4 regions of the Thauera sp. ZXT1-4 genome follow, and region 2 is predicted to be linked to each of the others. Evidence: predicted binding sites of a transcription regulator. Region 2 holds the regulator's gene; each other region holds the start of a gene.

Region 1 (4,189 bases), on a different contig from region 2:
GTCGGAACGTGTATCGGACATGGCGGGACGCTCTCCGGGGGAAACGTTCGTCGGACCGGCAGGGAATGCGCGGGGAAGAAAAAAGGCGAAGCGGGTCGGGGGATATCGTCGGGCCAGCGCTGCCGGGGGCAAGACCGTTGAGGGGGGGACGATCATGCAGCGATCACGACTCGTCCCGCTTCGCACGACACTACATAAGCAACGACCGTGCCAGCTCTCAAAACACCCGAAAATAAAGCCAGTGTAGCGCGACAGAACAGGTGCCGAGCCGCCAAACTCCGCCAAACCGCCATTTCACCTGCCATTTCGGTCAGTTTGGCAGCACCCCCTGCCCCCCTCACTGCCTTTCCACCGCGCTCGCAGGCGACCAGCTCCGCGCGCGCAGGCTCCTGACCCCGGACTCCTGACGCCAGGTCCGTCTTCCCCCACGCCCTAGCCACCCCGGTCCTCAAGCAGGCCGAGCTCACGCAGACGGCGGTACAGCGTGCGCTCGCTGATGCCGAGCTTCTGTGCCAGCTCGCGCCGGCTGCCACGGTGGCCACGCACCGCACGCAACATCGCCTGGCGCTGGATCTCGTCGAGGTCGACCGATGCACCTTGCACGGTGGGAGAGGGAATCGCGGCCACGCCAAACATGTCGTCCTCATCAGGCACCGGGTCCAGCACTTCCTCCGGCAGATGCTCGGGACCGATGATGTCTCCATCGCACATCAGGCTGGCACGTTCGAGCACGTTGCGCAGTTCGCGCACGTTACCCGGAAAGGGGTAGTCGCACAGCACCCGCATGGCAGCGGGTGACAGCGACAACCTACGCTGGGGTGCCACCCGTTCGAGCAGCGCCTCGATCAGCGGCGCGAGGTCACCCTCCCTTTCGCGCAAGGCCGGAACACGAATCGGGAACGTGTTGATGCGGAAGTAGAGATCCTGGCGGAAGCTGCCCTCGGCAATCATGCGCTTGAGCGGGCGATGCGTGGCCGAGACCAGGCGGATGTCGGCGCGCCGCAGTTCAGTCGAACCGACACGGCGGTAGGTGCCGGTCTCGAGCAGGCGCAGCAGCTTCACCTGCATGCCGAGTGGAATGTCGCCGACTTCATCCAGAAACAGGGTGCCGCCACTGGCCGCCTCGACCAGCCCGGGTTTGCGCGCGGTGGCACCGGTGAAGGCACCGCGCTCATGGCCGAACACCTCGCTTTCGAACAAGGTCTCGGGGAGCCCCGAGCAGTCCACCACAACGAAAGGCCCTTCGGCACGCCGGCTGGCCTCATGCACGGCCGCAGCGAGCAACTCCTTGCCCGTTCCCGATTCGCCCTGCAGCAGCACGCTCGCATCGGACGGCGCCACCCTGGAGATCAGCTCGAGCATGTGCTGGAAGGCTGGGGAGCGCCCGATCATGCCCTGATGCTCGGTCGCGCCGCGCGCCACCTGCATGGGCTCCATTTTTTCGATGAACCAGGCGATCTCTCCGCTGGCGTCGCGTATCGGCGAGAGCTCGATGTTGACGTATTCCTCCCCCCGCGGCGTGTGGTGCAGGTGCAGCACGCGCTCGCGCTGACCCGACTGCAGGCTGCGCGCAAGCGGACAGGACTCGCCCGCCCGGTCACACGGCACGCTGTAGTGGTGCGATACGTCGTAGCACGCCCGCCCGACCACGCTGCGCCCATCGCCGAGCGCGCTGCGATACGCCGCGTTGGCGGCAATGATGCGGTAGTCCCGGTCGCACAGGATGTGCGGCTCGGCAAGGGTTTCGAGAAAGGATACGAGTTCGGGCAAGGGACGTGAATCGGGTTGCATGGCTGCCACTCATGACGGTTTATACGCCACCAGTCTGCCACCGTGACAGAAAACACGTCAATGCCGACGTGTGTATCCCACCGGAAAGTCTTGATTTACATCAAATCCAGAACATGACAGGAACTGGCACGGCTCTTGATTAAGGGAGCGCACCGACAACCGGAGCCCCTCATGAACACCACCGATCGTCGCCTGGTGCGTGAAATCACCGTGGTCATCGTCATCAAGCTGATGCTCATCACCGCACTGTGGTGGGCCTTCATCCGTGACGCGAAGGTGCCGGTCGATCCCGGCGCCATGGCCGCCCAGGTTGCCACCCCTGCAAGCTCAAAACTACACACGACATCTGGAGAAACCCATGGTCAGTGAGCAACTCGTCGACCTGTCGCGGCTGCAGTTCGCCGCCACGGCGATGTACCACTTCCTGTTCGTGCCGCTCACCATCGGCATGGTGTGGATGCTGGTCATCATGGAAAGCGTTTACGTGATGACCGGCAAGACGATCTACAAGGACATGACCCGCTTCTGGGGCAAGCTGTTCGGCATCAACTTCGCGCTCGGCGTCACCACCGGCATCACGCTGGAGTTCCAGTTCGGCACCAACTGGGCCTACTACTCGCACTACGTGGGCGACATCTTCGGCGCGCCGCTGGCGATCGAGGGGCTGATGGCCTTCTTCCTCGAATCCACCTTCATCGGCCTGTTCTTCTTCGGCTGGGACCGCCTGTCGCGCCAGCAGCACCTGCTGGTGACGATCCTGATGGCGGTGGGCACCAACCTTTCGGCGCTGTGGATCCTGATCGCCAATGGCTGGATGCAGAACCCGGTGGGCTCGGAGTTCAGCTACGAGACGATGCGCATGGAACTCACCGATTTCTGGGCGGTGGTGTTCAACCCGGTGGCGCAGGGCAAGTTCGTGCATACGGTGTCGGCGGGCTACGTGACCGGGGCGATGTTCGTGCTGTCGATCTCGGCCTGGTACCTGCTGCGCGGGCGCGACGTGGAGTTCGCCAAGCGCTCGTTCCGCATCGCGGCGGCCTTCGGCTTCGCCTCGATCTGCTCGGTGATCGTGCTCGGCGACGAGTCCGGCTACGCGCTGGGCGAAGCGCAGCAGACCAAGCTCGCGGCGATGGAGGCGATGTGGGAGACCGAACCCGCGCCCGCCAGCTTCAACGTCATCGCCGTGCCCAACGAAGCCGAGATGAAGAACGACTTTGCGATCCACATTCCCTGGGTGATGGGCCTGATCGGCACGCGCTCGCTCGACAAGGAGCTGCCCGGCCTCAACCAGATCTACGCGCTGAACCGCGAGCGTGTGAAGGTGGGCGTGGAGGCGGTGAAGCTGCTCGAGGCGCTGCGCAAGAACCCTCAGGATGCGGCCCTGCGCGAGGCCTTCGACAAGGTCAAGGACGACCTCGGCTTCGGCCTTCTGCTCAAGAAATACGTCGCCTCCATGGACGACGTCACCCCCGAGCTGATCGACCGCGCCGCACGCGACACGCTGCCCAAGGTGACGCCGCTGTTCTGGACCTTCCGCATCATGGTGGCGTTGGGCTTCGCGATGCTGGCGCTATTCGGCCTGGCCCTGTGGTACTCGATCAAGGGCGACTTCGCACAGCGGCCGTGGCTGCTCAGGTGGGCGCTGTGGTTCTTGCCGATGCCCTGGCTGGCCTGCGAGATGGGCTGGTTCGTGGCCGAGTACGGCCGCCAGCCCTGGACCATCTACGGCGTGCTGCCCACCCATTTGTCGGTGTCGACGCTGACGGTCAACAGCCTTTACGGCTCGCTCGCCGGCTTCGTCGGCTTCTATACCCTGCTGCTGATCGTCGAGATGTACCTGATGGTGAAGTTCGCCCGCCAGGGCCCGGGCAGCCTGGGCACCGGCCGCTACATGAACGAAACCCACCACGCCCACGCCTGATCCGGAGCGGACATCATGATCTTCGACTACCCGACCCTGAAACTCATCTGGTGGCTGCTGGTGGGCGTGTTGCTCGTCGGCTTCGCCATCATGGACGGCCACGACATGGGCGTGGGCACGCTGCTGCCTTTCGTCGGCAAGAACGACGAGGAGCGCCGCGTCGTCATCAACACCGTCGGCCCGCACTGGGACGGCAACCAGGTGTGGTTCATTACCGGCGGCGGCGCCATCTTCGCCGCCTGGCCGATCGTCTATGCGACCGCCTTCTCGGGCTTCTACTGGGCGATGCTGGCGGTGCTGTGGGCGCTGTTCTTCCGCCCGGTGGGCTTCGACTACCGCAGCAAGATCCACAACGCCACCTGGCGCAGCACCTGGGACTGGGGACTGTTCATCGGCGGTGCGGTGCCGCCGCTGATCTTCGGCGTGGCCTTCGGCAACCTGCTGCAGGGCGTGCCCTTCCACTTCGACGACACTCTG
Region 2 (4,189 bases):
GTGGCCAGGCGCAGGAAGGCGCCCGCTGCATCCTTGAGACCCTTGATGCGGCCGTGCGGGATCGCGATGCCCTGCCCGAGGCCGGTGGAGCCCAGGCGTTCGCGGGTGAACAGGCTGTCGAAAACGGTGCTGCGACCGATGCCCTGGTTGTTCTCGAAAAGCAGGCCGGCCTGCTCGAAGACGCGCTTCTTGCTGCTGGCGTCGAGGTCGACCACCACATTGGGAAGTGGCAGGAGTTGGGATATCAGGCTCATTCGCAGGTGTGCAAACACGACGCCCCGGTCTTCCAGGTCGCCGGGGCGACTGTCGTTCCGGGGCGGGCGCCGCAGGCGTGGTCAAAACGCGCGCATTATAACCACAACCGCGCCCCGGTCATGGGGCTGTAACGAAAGGCTCAGTCCTCGGGGGTCTGGTGCTTCAGCGACTCGTGGTTGTGCTCGGCCATCTTCTGCTTGTATTTCTGCACCTGGCGGTCGAGCTTGTCGGTCATCGAGTCGATGGCGGCGTACAGGTCGGCATCGTCGCTTTCAACGAAGATGTCCTTGCCGCGCACGTGCAGGGTCACTTCGGCCTTCTGCTTGAGCTTCTCGACGGAGAGGATTACCGCAACGCTGGTGACGTTGTCGAAGTGGCGGATGACGCGATCGAGCTTGGAGGTGACGTAGTCGCGGATGGCCGGGGTAACTTCGACATGATGCCCGGTGATGTTGAGATTCATGGTGACTCCTGTGGTTGTCAGATGGATTTGCGCATGCTGACCGGCGGGATATTGAGGGATTCGCGATACTTGGCGATGGTGCGCCGTGCGACCACGATACCCTGCTGGCCTAGAATCTCGGCAATCTTGGCGTCGGACAGCGGTTTCTTGCTGTCTTCGGCTTCCACCAACTGGCGAATCAGCGCGCGAATCGCCGTGGAAGAGGCCGCCCCACCGGTGTCGGTGGCGACATGACTGCCGAAGAAATACTTGAGCTCGAATACGCCGCGCGGTGTCGCCATGTACTTTTGCGTGGTCACGCGCGAAATGGTCGACTCGTGCAGTTCAAGCTGGTCGGCGATCTCCCGCAGCGTGAGCGGGCGCATGGCCACAGGGCCATGATCGAAGAACTGCCGCTGCTGGTCAACGATGGCCTGGGAAACGCGGAGGATGGTGTCGAAGCGTTGCTGCACGTTGCGGATCAGCCAGCGTGCCTCCTGCAGCTGGCCGCCCAGTCCGCCGCCCTGGGCGCGGTTCTGCTGCAGCAGGCTGGCGTACAGGCGGTTGATGCGCAGGCGCGGCATGGCGTCCTGGTTGAGACTGACCGACCAGCGCCCGCGCACCTTGCGTACGACCACGTCGGGCAGCACATAGCGCGTCTCGCTGGTGGAATAGCGCGAGCCGGGGTGCGGGTCGAGGCTGCAGATCAGTGCGTGCGCTGCGCGCAGCGCTTCGTCGTCCGAGCCGGTGAGCTTCTTCAGTTTGGCGAAGTTGCGTTCGGCGAGCAGTTCCAGGTGCTTGGTGGCGACCTCGAGGGCGAGTGCTCGCGTCGCGCACTCGGGCAGTGTGCGCAACTGCAGCGCAAGACACTCCTGCGGCGAGCGCGCGCCGATGCCCGCTGGTTCGAGGTTTTGCACGTGGTGCAGGGCAATGCTCAGGTCTTCGAGTTCGATGCCCGATTCGGGCGGCAGCAGTTCGAGCAGTTCCTCGAGCGGCTGATGCAGATAGCCGTCATCGTCCAGCGCCTCGACGATGAATCGCACCAGTGCGCGGTCGTGATCCGACAGCGGCGACAGGGCGATCTGCTGATCGAGGTGGTCGCGCAGCGCGATGCCGGCGGCCTGAAACTCTTGATAATCGACGTCCTCATCGTCCTCGCTGCGGCTGGAGGCCCCGGTGCCCACGCTGGACCAGTCGATGCCTTCATCCTCGCTGCTGCCCTCTCCGCCTTCATGCTGCAGGGCCTCGCTGCCGGACTCGGCGGGGCCTTCGCCCTGCGGCGCTTCCTGGTGGGATTGTTCGCTGGGCGTGCTTGCGGCGGCGGGCAGGAACTCGCCTTCGCCCTCCTCGCGCTCGAGCATCGGGTTGTCCAGCAGGAAGCGCTCGATCTCCTGATTCAGCTCGATCGTCGATAGCTGCAGCAGCTTGATCGACTGCTGCAGTTGCGGCGTCAGTGTGAGGTGCTGCGAGAGCTTGAGCTGGAGACTGGGCTTCATGGCGTGAGGAGGGGCGCGCAGTCAGAGCCGGAAGTGCTCGCCAAGGTAGACCTGGCGCACCTGCTCGTTCTCGATGATCTCGGTCGGTGCGCCACTGGCGAGCACACGGCCTTCGCTGATGATGTAGGCGCGATCGCAGATACCGAGCGTCTCGCGTACGTTGTGGTCGGTGATCAGCACGCCGATGCCGCGCTCCTTCAGGAAGCGGATGATCTTCTGGATGTCGATGACCGCGATCGGGTCCACGCCGGCGAAGGGTTCGTCGAGCAGGATCAGGCGCGGATCGGTGGCCAGCGCACGGGCGATCTCGCAGCGGCGGCGCTCGCCGCCCGACAGCGAGATCGCGGTGCTGTCGCGCAGGTGGTGGATGCCGAGTTCGATCAGCAGCTCTTCGAGCCGCTCGCTGACATTGCGCTTGTCCAGCCCCTGCAACTCGAGCACCGCCTGGATGTTCTCGGCCACGGTGAGTTTGCGGAAGACGCTCATCTCCTGCGGCAGGTAGGAAAGGCCCAGGCGTGCGCGGGCGTGGATCGGCAGATGGGTCAGATCCTTCCCGTCCAGGGTGATCTGCCCGCCGTCTGCGCGCACGAGGCCGACGATCATGTAGAAGCAGGTGGTCTTGCCTGCGCCGTTGGGTCCGAGCAGGCCGACCACCTCGCCCGAGCCGACCTCGAAGCCAACGTCGTGCACCACGGTGCGCGCCTTGTAGCGCTTTTGCAGTCCTGCGACCTTAAGCAGACTCATCGTGGGGCTCTTTCAGCAGCTTGCGGATCAGTTCGGGTGCAAAGCCCCGGGTTTGCAGGAAGCGCGCCTGGCGGGCCCATTCACGGGTCTCGCTGGGCGGCGTGGAAAATCGGCCGCGCAGCACGCTGCGAGCACGGTCGAGCTCCGATTCTACGCACTCGGTCGCGAGCGCAGCGTCGATCAGATCACGGTCGATTCCGCGCAGTGTGAGCTCCCTGCGCAGCCGTGTCTCGCCGAAGCGGGCCGACTTGCCGCGCACGAAGGCTTCGGCATAGCGGCTGTCGGACTGCAGGCCGAGTTCGCCCATGCGCGCGATCACGGCCTGGATCTCGTCGTGCTCGCCATGCGAGGCGAGCTTGCGCGCCAACTCGGCACGCGAGTGGTCGCGGCGGGCGAGGTGGCGAAGCGCGCGCTCGCGCAGGCTCGGCTCGCCCATGTGCGCGGCTCCGCTCAGGCCTCGGCAGGGGCGGAAGCCGGGCTGGCAGGCGCCATCTCGGGCAGGCCGACCGCGGCGCGGACCTTGTTCTCGATCTCGCGTGCGAGCGCGGGATTGTTGCGCAGGAACTCGCGCGAGTTGTCTTTGCCCTGGCCGATCTTGTCGCCGTTGTATGCGTACCAGGCGCCGGACTTGTCGACGATCTTGCGCTCCACGCCGAGGTCGATGATCTCGCCCTCGCGTGAGATGCCCTCGCCGTAGAGGATGTCGAAGTGCGCTTCCTTGAATGGTGGCGAGACCTTGTTCTTGACCACCTTGACGCGGGTCTCGGACCCGACCACTTCGTCGCCCTTCTTGATCGTACCGGTGCGGCGGATGTCCATGCGCACCGAGGCATAGAACTTGAGCGCGTTGCCGCCGGTGGTCGTCTCCGGGCTGCCGAACATCACACCGATCTTCATGCGGATCTGGTTGATGAAGATGACCAGGGTATTGGTGCGCTTGATGTTTGCGGTGAGTTTGCGCAGCGCTTGCGACATCAGGCGGGCCTGCAGGCCGGGGAGTTGGTCGCCCATCTCGCCTTCGATCTCGGCCTTGGGCGTGAGCGCGGCGACCGAGTCGACCACCACGATGTCCACGCCGCCCGAGCGCACCAGCATGTCGGCGATTTCCAGCGCCTGCTCGCCGGTGTCGGGCTGCGAGATCAGCAGATCTTCGATGTTGACGCCGAGCTTCTCGGCGTAGCCGACGTCGAGCGCGTGCTCGGCGTCGATGAAGGCTGCGGTGCCCCCGAGCTTCTGCATCTCGGCGATGACC
Region 3 (4,189 bases), on a different contig from region 2:
GGCGCCGAGCGAATTGAGCGCCTTGACCACGTCGGCCAGATTGCCGCCGGCACGCACGTTATGGATGCTGCCACCGTCCTGACGGATGTCGACCTGCCCCTGGTTCTCCGCCACGACGGTCACGCCCTGCGACAAGGGATTGGGCTGGCTGACCTGTGTCTCGGCGTTGACGGTGACGGTGAGATTGCCGTGCGAGACCGCAACATTCTGCAGCGTGACGCGCTGGTTCATCACCACCGAACCGGTACGCGAATTGACGATCACCTTCGCCACCTGCTGCTCCGGCGTCACGCGCAGGCTCTCCAGTTGCCCGAGAAACGCGACGCGATGCGACACGTCCGCCGGCGCCAGCACCTGGATGCTGCGGCCATCCAGCGCGCGCGCGGCACCCGGGGAGACGGCATTGATCGCGTCCACCACGCGGCGGGCGGTGCCGAAATCGGTTTCGTTGAGCTCCAGCATGACGTAGTCGCCCTGCCCCACCGACGAGGCGACCCCGCGCTCCACCGTAGCGCCCGCGGGAATCCGTCCCGCTGCAAGGTGGTTGATGGTCTGCGCCGCGCCGCCGGCCTGAGCGCCCGCGCCGCCGACGACGAGGTTGCCCTGCGCCACCGCATAGACCTGCCCGTCGGCCCCCTTGAGCGGCGTCATGACCAGGGTTCCGCCGCGCAGGCTCTTGGCGTTGCCGATCGAGGACACGGTGACGTCGATCGCCTGGCCGGGCCGCGCGAAGGCCGGCAGGCTCGCAGTGACCATGACCGCCGCCACGTTCTTGAGCTGCATGTTGGTGCCCTGCGGCACGGTCACACCCATGTTGCCGAGCATGTTGACGATGCTCTGCTTGGTGAAGGGCGTCTGCGTGGTCTGGTCGCCACTGCCATCGAGACCGACGACGAGGCCATAGCCGACGAGCTGGTTCTCGCGCACGCCGGCGATCGAGGCAAGGTCCTTGATGCGCTCGGGTGCAGCCTCGGCTGCGGAGCTGAGGAAAATGCCGGCGGCCACGGCGGCAACCGCAGCGCGCAGCAGGAAGGGCTGGATCCGGAACATGGCGAACCTCGATCAGAATGGCAGGACGGCAAGGAAGAAGCGCTGCAGCCAGCCCATCGTGTTGGACTGGTCGATGAAGCCGCTGCCGCGGTACTCGATGCGCGCGTCGGCCACCTGGGTGGACTGGACGGTATTGGTGGACGTGACGGTGTTGGGGTCGATCACGCCGGAGAAGCGGATGAACTCGCTGCCCTGGTTGATCGCGAGCATCTTCTCGCCCGACACCAGCAAGTTGCCGTTGGGATAAACGTCGATGACGGAAACGGTGATCGTTCCATTGAAGGCATTATTCGCGCTCGCCGCCCCCGTTCCGTTGAACTCGGACTCGACCCCGGCCTCGATGTTCAGCCCATTGAGGCCGCCCAGGGGCAGACGCGACGATGCGGTAATCCCCCCCGTCATTCCGGACCCGCGCGAGGCATTGGTGTTGGCGTTCTTGGTCGCGGTGTTGCGCTCGACCAGGTTGATCGTGATGATGTCGCCGACATGACGGGCGCGCCGATCCTCGAACAGCGGCCTTGCGAGCGCGGCCTGGTAGATCGCGCCATTGGCGGGCGGCATTGCCGCGCGTTCGTTCGGGCGCACGCTCATCGGCTGATGCACCGCCGTGGGCGGAACGGTGTCGATGGACGCACAACCCGACAGCAGGGCCACGATCAGGAGCGCAAAGGCGCGGATGCTGCGCATGACCGTTTCCTCAGAGCTGGGTGAGCCGACCGAGCATCTGATCGGACGTCGAGATCGCACGCGAGTTGAGCTCGTAGGCGCGCTGGGTGACGATCATGCTGACGAGTTCCTCGGCCACGTTGACGTTCGAGGTCTCGACATAGCCCTGGTTGATCACCCCTGCGCCATTGGTGCCCGCCTCGGTCGGCGTGGCTTCGCCGCTCGACGCGGTCTCGTAGAAGAGGTTCTCGCCCGCGCTCTGCAGACCGCCCGGGTTGATGAAGGTGGCGATCTGAATCTGCCCCACGGGCTGCGGCTCGACCTGATTGGGCAAGGTCACGGTGACGGTGCCGTCCTTGCCGATGGTGATCGATTTGGCGTCGGCGGGGATCTGGATGCCGTCGAGCAGCGGATAGCCGCTGGGGGTGACGACGTTGCCCTGGTTGTCGAGTTGCAGGGCGCCGTCCCGAGTGTAGGCGGTCGTGCCGTCGGGCATCTCGATCTGCAGAAAGCCATTGCCCTGGATCGCGACATCGAGCGCGCCGCCGGTCTGTTGCAGGCTGCCCTGCGTGAAGATGCGCTCGGTCGCGACCGGTCGCACGCCAGTACCGATCTGCAGGCCGCTGGACACCTGCGTCTGCTGCGTGGTCTGTGCGCCCGGCTGGCGCATGGTCTGGTAGAGCAGATCCTCGAACACGGCGCGTTGCCGCTTGTAGCCGTTGGTCGATACGTTCGCCAGGTTGTTGGAGATCACGTCCAGCGAGGTTTGCTGGGCATCCAGCCCGGTCCGGGCGGTCCACAGTGAGCGGATCATGATGAAGTCCTCTGTTCTGCCTTGCCGCTGCGGCAGGTTTTGCCGCAGCGTGGCGGCGATTGCCGCTTTTTCACGGGATCAGTCTAGCCTTCGGTCAGGCCAGGCCATTGCAGGATAAGCAACGCAAAAACCGTGCTAATCGGCAGGCCAAGCGCGGAAGGGCTCAGCGCCAGGCGAGCACCTGGCTGGCTGCGCGGTCGTTGGCCTCGGCGGTCTGCAGCATGCGGACCTGCATCTCGAACTGGCGGGCGAGCGAGATCATCTGCACCATCTGGTCGGCCACGTTGACGTTGCTGCCCTCGACGTAGCCGCCCGCGACCTGGACGTTGGGGTCGACCGGCGCTGGCGCTCCGTTGGCAAGGCGGAACAGGCCGTCGTCGCCACGCACGAGTTCCGCCTCGGGCGGGTTGACCAGCTTGAGTTGGCCGACGAGGTTGACGACGCCATCGTCCGGATTGATCGAGGAGATCGAGCCGTCCCGGCCGATGACGATCTCGGTGTCGGGAGGCAGCGTCACCGGCCCGCCATCCCCGATCACGGGTAGCCCCTCACGCGTCTGCAGCACCCCCGCGGGGCTGAGCGTGAGGCTGCCGTTGCGGGTGTAGGCCTCGCTGCCGTCGGGCTGCTGCACCGTCAGCCAGCCCTTGCCTTCCAAAGCCACGTCGTAGGGACGCCCGGTGTACTGGATCGTGCCGGGCGTGAAGTCGTTGGCGACGCTGGCATCGACCGCGAACGAGCGCGTGCGGAAAGCTTCGGCCTGGACCTCCACCGCACGCAGTTTGTGCAATTGCGAGCGGAAACCGGTGGATGCGGCATTGGCGATGTTGTTCGACACCGCGGCCTGCTGGTCCATCGTGCCCTTGGCACCGGTCATCGCGGTGTAGATCAGGCGGTCCATGTTCGACTCCCTTGCTTGTGTCGGCCGACGGCCGGCTCAGGCATCAGCGCAGGTTGACCAGCGTCTGCAGGATCTGGTCCTGCGTGCGGATCGATTGCGCGTTGGCCTGGTAGTTACGTTGCTGAATGATCATCTGCACCAGCTCCTGGGTCAGATCGACGTTGGACTCCTCGACCTGGCCGGCGGAGATGACGCCGTTGAGCCCGTTGCCCGGCTCGCCGCGGGCGAAGCCGCCCGACTCCGGCGTCTCGACCCAGTAGTTGTTGCCGATGGGCGACAAGCCGTTGTTGTTGCGCACGGTCGTCAGGTTGACGATCGCGATGTCCTTGGTGATGCCGTTGGTGTAGCGCGCCTGGATGACACCGTTGCGGCTGATCGCCAGGCCGGCGATCTCGCCGGGGGAAGAGCCGTTCTGGGTCAGTTCGCGCGGCGTGGACTTGCCGCCGAACTGGGTGATCAGCGACATATCCACGTCGATCACGCTCGGGTCAGCGTCCGGACCAAGGTTGGAATTCAGGACGAAATTGCTGGGCGGAACGAGCTTGCCGAGCCCATCGAAGCTCAGCGTCGCATTTGCTGTGATCGGCGGCGGCGGCACCGTGTTATCGACAACGGTGTAGACATCCCACGTGCTGTTTACGACATCCGTACGCCGGGCGAAGTAAAGGGACAGCGAGTGCTCCTTCCCGAGGGAGTCGAAGATCTTCAGCGCGGTCGAGTACGTGTAGGTGGCGGGAACATCCGGATCGAAAGGCGTCGTT
Region 4 (4,189 bases), on a different contig from region 2:
GCGGCGCCAACGACGCGGATTTCCACTTCACCGGCGTCAACTGGGGCCGCGACCTGCCCGAGCCCGACCTGGTCGCCGACCTCCGCAACGTGGTCGAAGGCGACCCCAGCCCCGACGGCAAGGGCGTGCTCGCCATCCAGCGCGGCATCGAGGTCGGCCACGTGTTCTACCTCGGCACCAAGTACTCCAAGGCGATGAATGCCACCTTCCTCGACGAGGACGGCAAGCCCAAGCACTTCGAAATGGGCTGCTACGGCATCGGTGTCACCCGCATTCTGGGCGCCGCGATCGAGCAGAACCACGACGCCCGCGGCATCCTCTGGCCGCGCGCGATCGCGCCCTTCGAGGTGGTGATCTGCCCGGTGGGCTGGGGCAAGTCCGAGGCCGTGCGCGACGAGGCGCAAAAGCTCTACGACGCGCTTATCGCCGCTGGCGTGGACGCCATCCTCGACGACCGCGACGAGCGTCCCGGGGTGATGTTCGCCGACTGGGAACTGATCGGCGTGCCGCACCGCGTCACCATCGGCGACCGCGGCCTCAAGGAAGGCGTGGTCGAGTACCAGGGCCGGCGCGACGCCGAAGCGGTCAAGCCGCCCGCCGGGGAAATCCTGGGCCATGTGCTCGAGCGCCTGAACCAGGGCTGAGCGCGGGAAGATCCGCATGCGCCCTTTACCCGCCCCGTTCCGCCAGTTCGCCGCCGCATGTGCGTTCGCGGTGGCGGCCGGCGGCGCACACGCCGGGGCGCAGCAGTACGAGCCCATGGCCGCGAGCGTACGCGCCGCGCTATATGCCGCAGTCAGCGATGCCGCGGCACCGACGCTGCCGATTCCGGATGCTGGCGAGCGCGCGCAATGGCTCGCCGAGATGTCACGCCGGCTGGCGAAGCGCATCCCGGACGAGGCCTACCGCACGGAACTCCTCACCAGCATCCACTACGAGGCCACCCGTGCCGGGCTGGACCCGCAGATGGTGCTGGGCCTGATCCAGGTCGAGAGCGCCTTCCGGAAATACGCGATCTCGTCGGCAGGTGCACGCGGCTACATGCAGGTGATGCCATTCTGGATCAAGGTCATCGGCCGCGAGGACGACAACCTCTTTCACATGCGCACCAACCTGCGTTACGGCTGCACCATCCTGCGCCACTACCTCGACATCGAGAAGGGTGACCTCTTCCGCGCCCTCGGCCGCTACAACGGCAGCCTGGGCAAACCGCAGTACCCCAACCTCGTGCGCACCGCCTGGGAAAAGCACTGGACCTGGACGCCTCAGCAACTCGCCGCGGCGGTCCGCCCCCCGCCCAACGAGGCCACCCGATCTCGCTGAGTGTCGCCTCAGCCCGCCACGGCGGCGAGTGGGCGCGGCTCGGCAGGTTTGCCTTCGATCGCGCGCAACCCCTCCTTGGCGACGGCGCTCAGCGCCTGCACATCGCCCGACAACTCCCCGCCTTCCTCGATCAGGATCTTGCCGTAGCGGATCTTGCCGCTCACGCGCCCGGTGGCGTGAATCAGCAGTTGCTTGCGCGCCGTGAGCTCGCCCTCAAAGTGGCCGTGGATCTCGGCAATGTCGATGCCGACCGTACCCTTGTAGGCGCCCTTCTCCGCGATGCGCAGCACACGGCTGTCCATCGTGGCCTCGACCCGACCTTCCACCACCAGCGTGTCGCAATCCAGGATCTCGGCGCCCTTGAGCTTTACCTCCGGGCCAACGATCAGGCGGCTCTCCCCCGTGCCCTCTGCGGCAGGCGCACCCGCCTTTTCCTCCAACCGCTCGCCGACGTCGTCGCGCCCAGCCGTGGTGCCTGTTTGCGGGCTGGTGCGGGCGGTCTCCGGCGTGGCCGCGGAAGACTGGCGCTCACCGAAAGCCGTCGCTGAACTGGCAGCGGTGCCGCTCCCCGCCGGGCGCCCGTTGCTGCGGCTGGAGGCGGTTTCGCTGCTTTTGTGGAACAGATTGGGCTTGTTGAACATGATTTCTCCTTGAGTCGGGGCTGCAGCCCTGGCGCTACAGACCATACCCTTCTAGCAAACACCATGCCTGCGCAGAAATCGGCATTGTGCTCAGATACTTGGCAACCGCAGTCCGGCGCGGGACGGAGCCTCATCCAGGCTGCAGGGGAAGAACTGTCGGGCGATGGCGACAGTTTTTCTGCGTGGACACGCAAGCCGCTGAAGCGCCCGCGCTTGCACATGTCGCCCGCAGGCGACACCCGCACGGCGCTTACGTTGGCTTGCATTTGCACGCTCTGCCCGGGGCGTTTCCTGGCCTAGACTCGCGCGGGTCGGCTGCTCCAGCGCCACTCGATCGTCATGAATCGAACGAAGCGTGGAGTGGGCGCGCGTTCAAGCAAACCCCACCGTTTTCCGCAGAGCAGCTTCCATGCCACGCCTGTCCTTCCGCGCCATCCTGTTGCTTGGCTTCCTGCTGGTGGCCGGCATCCTGAGCACCATCACGGTGAGTGGGTGGCTGAGCATCGAAGCCCTGGCCCACCGGATCCATGATGAAAACCACACCGCGCTGACGCTGAGCGCCGCTACCGCAAGACTGTCCGAGCGCAGCGTCGATCTCGAGCGCGCGGCGCGCCAGTTCATCGTGCTCGGTGACCACGCGCTCGTCGAGCGCTTCCAGGTAGCGCTCGACGACGCCCAGATCACGATCGCCACCCTCGAATCCAGCGCGGGAAGCCCTTCCGGGCCCCTCGCTGCCTGGCGTGAGGCCGCGATGCGCATCCACCGCGCCATCCTCGCCGGACAGGGCGGCGCCCCCATGCCACTCCTCGACGAGGACTTCACCGCCCTGTCCGTACAGGCCGCAGCGCTGGACCGGCAGCTGCGCGCAAACCTCGCGCAGCGCAACCAGGCGCTGTTGCAGTCCCTGGACGCAGCCCGCGACAGCGTGATCCTCCAGATTGCCATCGCGCTCACCGTCTCCGCCCTGCTCGCCGCGGCGAGCGCCTGGTGGTTGCTGCGCCCCCTCGTGCGTATCGAACAGGCGATCGGCGCGCTCGGCGAGAACCGGCTCAGTGAGCCGATCCGCATCGCCGGCCCGGCCGACCTGCGCCAGCTCGGCGAACGCCTCGACTGGCTGCGCCTGCGCCTCGCCGAACTGGAAGCGAACCGCAACCGGGTGCTGCGCCACGTCTCGCACGAGCTTAAAACCCCGCTGGCCTCGCTACGCGAAGGCATCGCCTTGCTCTCCGACGGCGTGCTCGGCGAGCTCGACGCGCGCCAGCGCGAGGTCGCGAGCATTCTGGAACACAGTACGCAGGCGCTGCAGTCACGCATCGAGCAGCTCCTGCAATACAACGCGAGCCAGTTCGATGCGCGCAGGCTGGATCTGCGTGACACCGCCCTGCTGCCGCTGCTGCGTGAGGTCGGCGCCGAACAGCGCCTGCTTGCCGAGAGCCGGGAGGTCAGCATCCATGTCCGTGGCGACGCCCCGGCCGTGCGCGCCGATGCCGGCAAGCTGCGCATCGCCTTCGCCAACCTGCTGACCAACGCCATCGCCTTCAGCCCGATGGGCGGGCGCATCGAACTGCTCGCCGGCAGCGACGGCGAACAGGTCGTCGTCGACTGTCTGGACGAAGGACCGGGCATCGACCCCGACGAACTCGAACGCGTATTCGAACCCTTCTATCAGGGACGCCACAATCCCCCCGCCCCGGTCCAGGGCAACGGGATCGGCCTGGCCATCGTGCGTGAATTCGTCACGGCCCACCAGGGCAGGGTACGTGCTCTCCCGAGCGCCTGCGGGGCGCATTTCCGAATCGAGCTGCCATATGCCTGAACAGCACCGTGCCCGCCTCACCGGCCACCGCCTCACCGGCCACCACCTCACCGGCCACCGCCTCACCGGCCACCGCCGCCCCGCCACGCTCCTGCTCCGGGCCACGGCGATGGCCTGCATCTCCCTGGCCGGCTGCACCGGCCTCCACGATCGCACGACATCCCCCGGGGCAATCGTCACCGCGCCCGCCGACACCAGCGCACATGAAGCCGCCCAGGAGCGTCTGCATACCGCAGTGCAGGCTCTGCAGCCCGGACAGGCGCGGCTGCAGCAGGCCCGCCGTGCGCTCGAAGGCCTGCTCGCCGATGGCAGCACCGAAGCCCGCGCGCACCACCCCTACGCGCGCGCGCTGCTCGAGCAGATCCGCGAGCGGCAACGCCTGATCGCACACAACGAGCAGCTCGTACGC

The links. The regulator sigma-54, encoded in region 2, starts transcription at its own class of promoters, with help from an activator protein. The targets are predictions, from matches to a motif close to TGGCACGCTTNCTGCTNA.
Region 1: cydP (cytochrome oxidase putative small subunit CydP) is a predicted target of sigma-54. The motif match lies at 1,916-1,933, and genes of this name have one in related genera.
Region 3: flgG (flagellar basal-body rod protein FlgG) is a predicted target of sigma-54. The motif match lies at 2,651-2,668, and genes of this name have one in related genera.
Region 4: ACUH78_RS12060 (bactofilin family protein) is a predicted target of sigma-54. The motif match lies at 2,016-2,033, and genes of this name have one in related genera.

Annotation. Positions count from the first base shown of each region.
Region 1 is NZ_JBQWSN020000002.1:253,131-257,319, reverse strand. It holds gene petA (ubiquinol-cytochrome c reductase iron-sulfur subunit) at 1-21, opposite strand, end outside; gene ACUH78_RS03365 (sigma-54 interaction domain-containing protein) at 433-1,791, opposite strand; gene cydP (cytochrome oxidase putative small subunit CydP) at 1,963-2,160, shown strand; gene ACUH78_RS03355 (cytochrome ubiquinol oxidase subunit I) at 2,150-3,712, shown strand; gene cydB (cytochrome d ubiquinol oxidase subunit II) at 3,728-4,189, shown strand, end outside.
Region 2 is NZ_JBQWSN020000006.1:148,657-152,845, forward strand. It holds gene ptsN (PTS IIA-like nitrogen regulatory protein PtsN) at 1-254, opposite strand, end outside; gene hpf (ribosome hibernation-promoting factor, HPF/YfiA family) at 395-718, opposite strand; gene ACUH78_RS07305 (RNA polymerase factor sigma-54) at 736-2,193, opposite strand; gene lptB (LPS export ABC transporter ATP-binding protein) at 2,215-2,937, opposite strand; gene ACUH78_RS07315 (regulatory protein RecX) at 2,924-3,373, opposite strand; gene recA (recombinase RecA) at 3,388-4,189, opposite strand, start outside.
Region 3 is NZ_JBQWSN020000001.1:242,662-246,850, reverse strand. It holds gene ACUH78_RS01240 (flagellar basal body P-ring protein FlgI) at 1-1,050, opposite strand, end outside; gene ACUH78_RS01235 (flagellar basal body L-ring protein FlgH) at 1,063-1,737, opposite strand; gene flgG (flagellar basal-body rod protein FlgG) at 1,748-2,530, opposite strand; gene flgF (flagellar basal-body rod protein FlgF) at 2,694-3,428, opposite strand; gene flgE (flagellar hook protein FlgE) at 3,472-4,189, opposite strand, start outside.
Region 4 is NZ_JBQWSN020000014.1:38,477-42,665, reverse strand. It holds gene ACUH78_RS12070 (proline--tRNA ligase) at 1-644, shown strand, start outside; gene ACUH78_RS12065 (lytic transglycosylase domain-containing protein) at 661-1,323, shown strand; gene ACUH78_RS12060 (bactofilin family protein) at 1,332-1,964, opposite strand; gene ACUH78_RS12055 (sensor histidine kinase) at 2,374-3,780, shown strand; gene ACUH78_RS12050 (hypothetical protein) at 3,773-4,189, shown strand, end outside.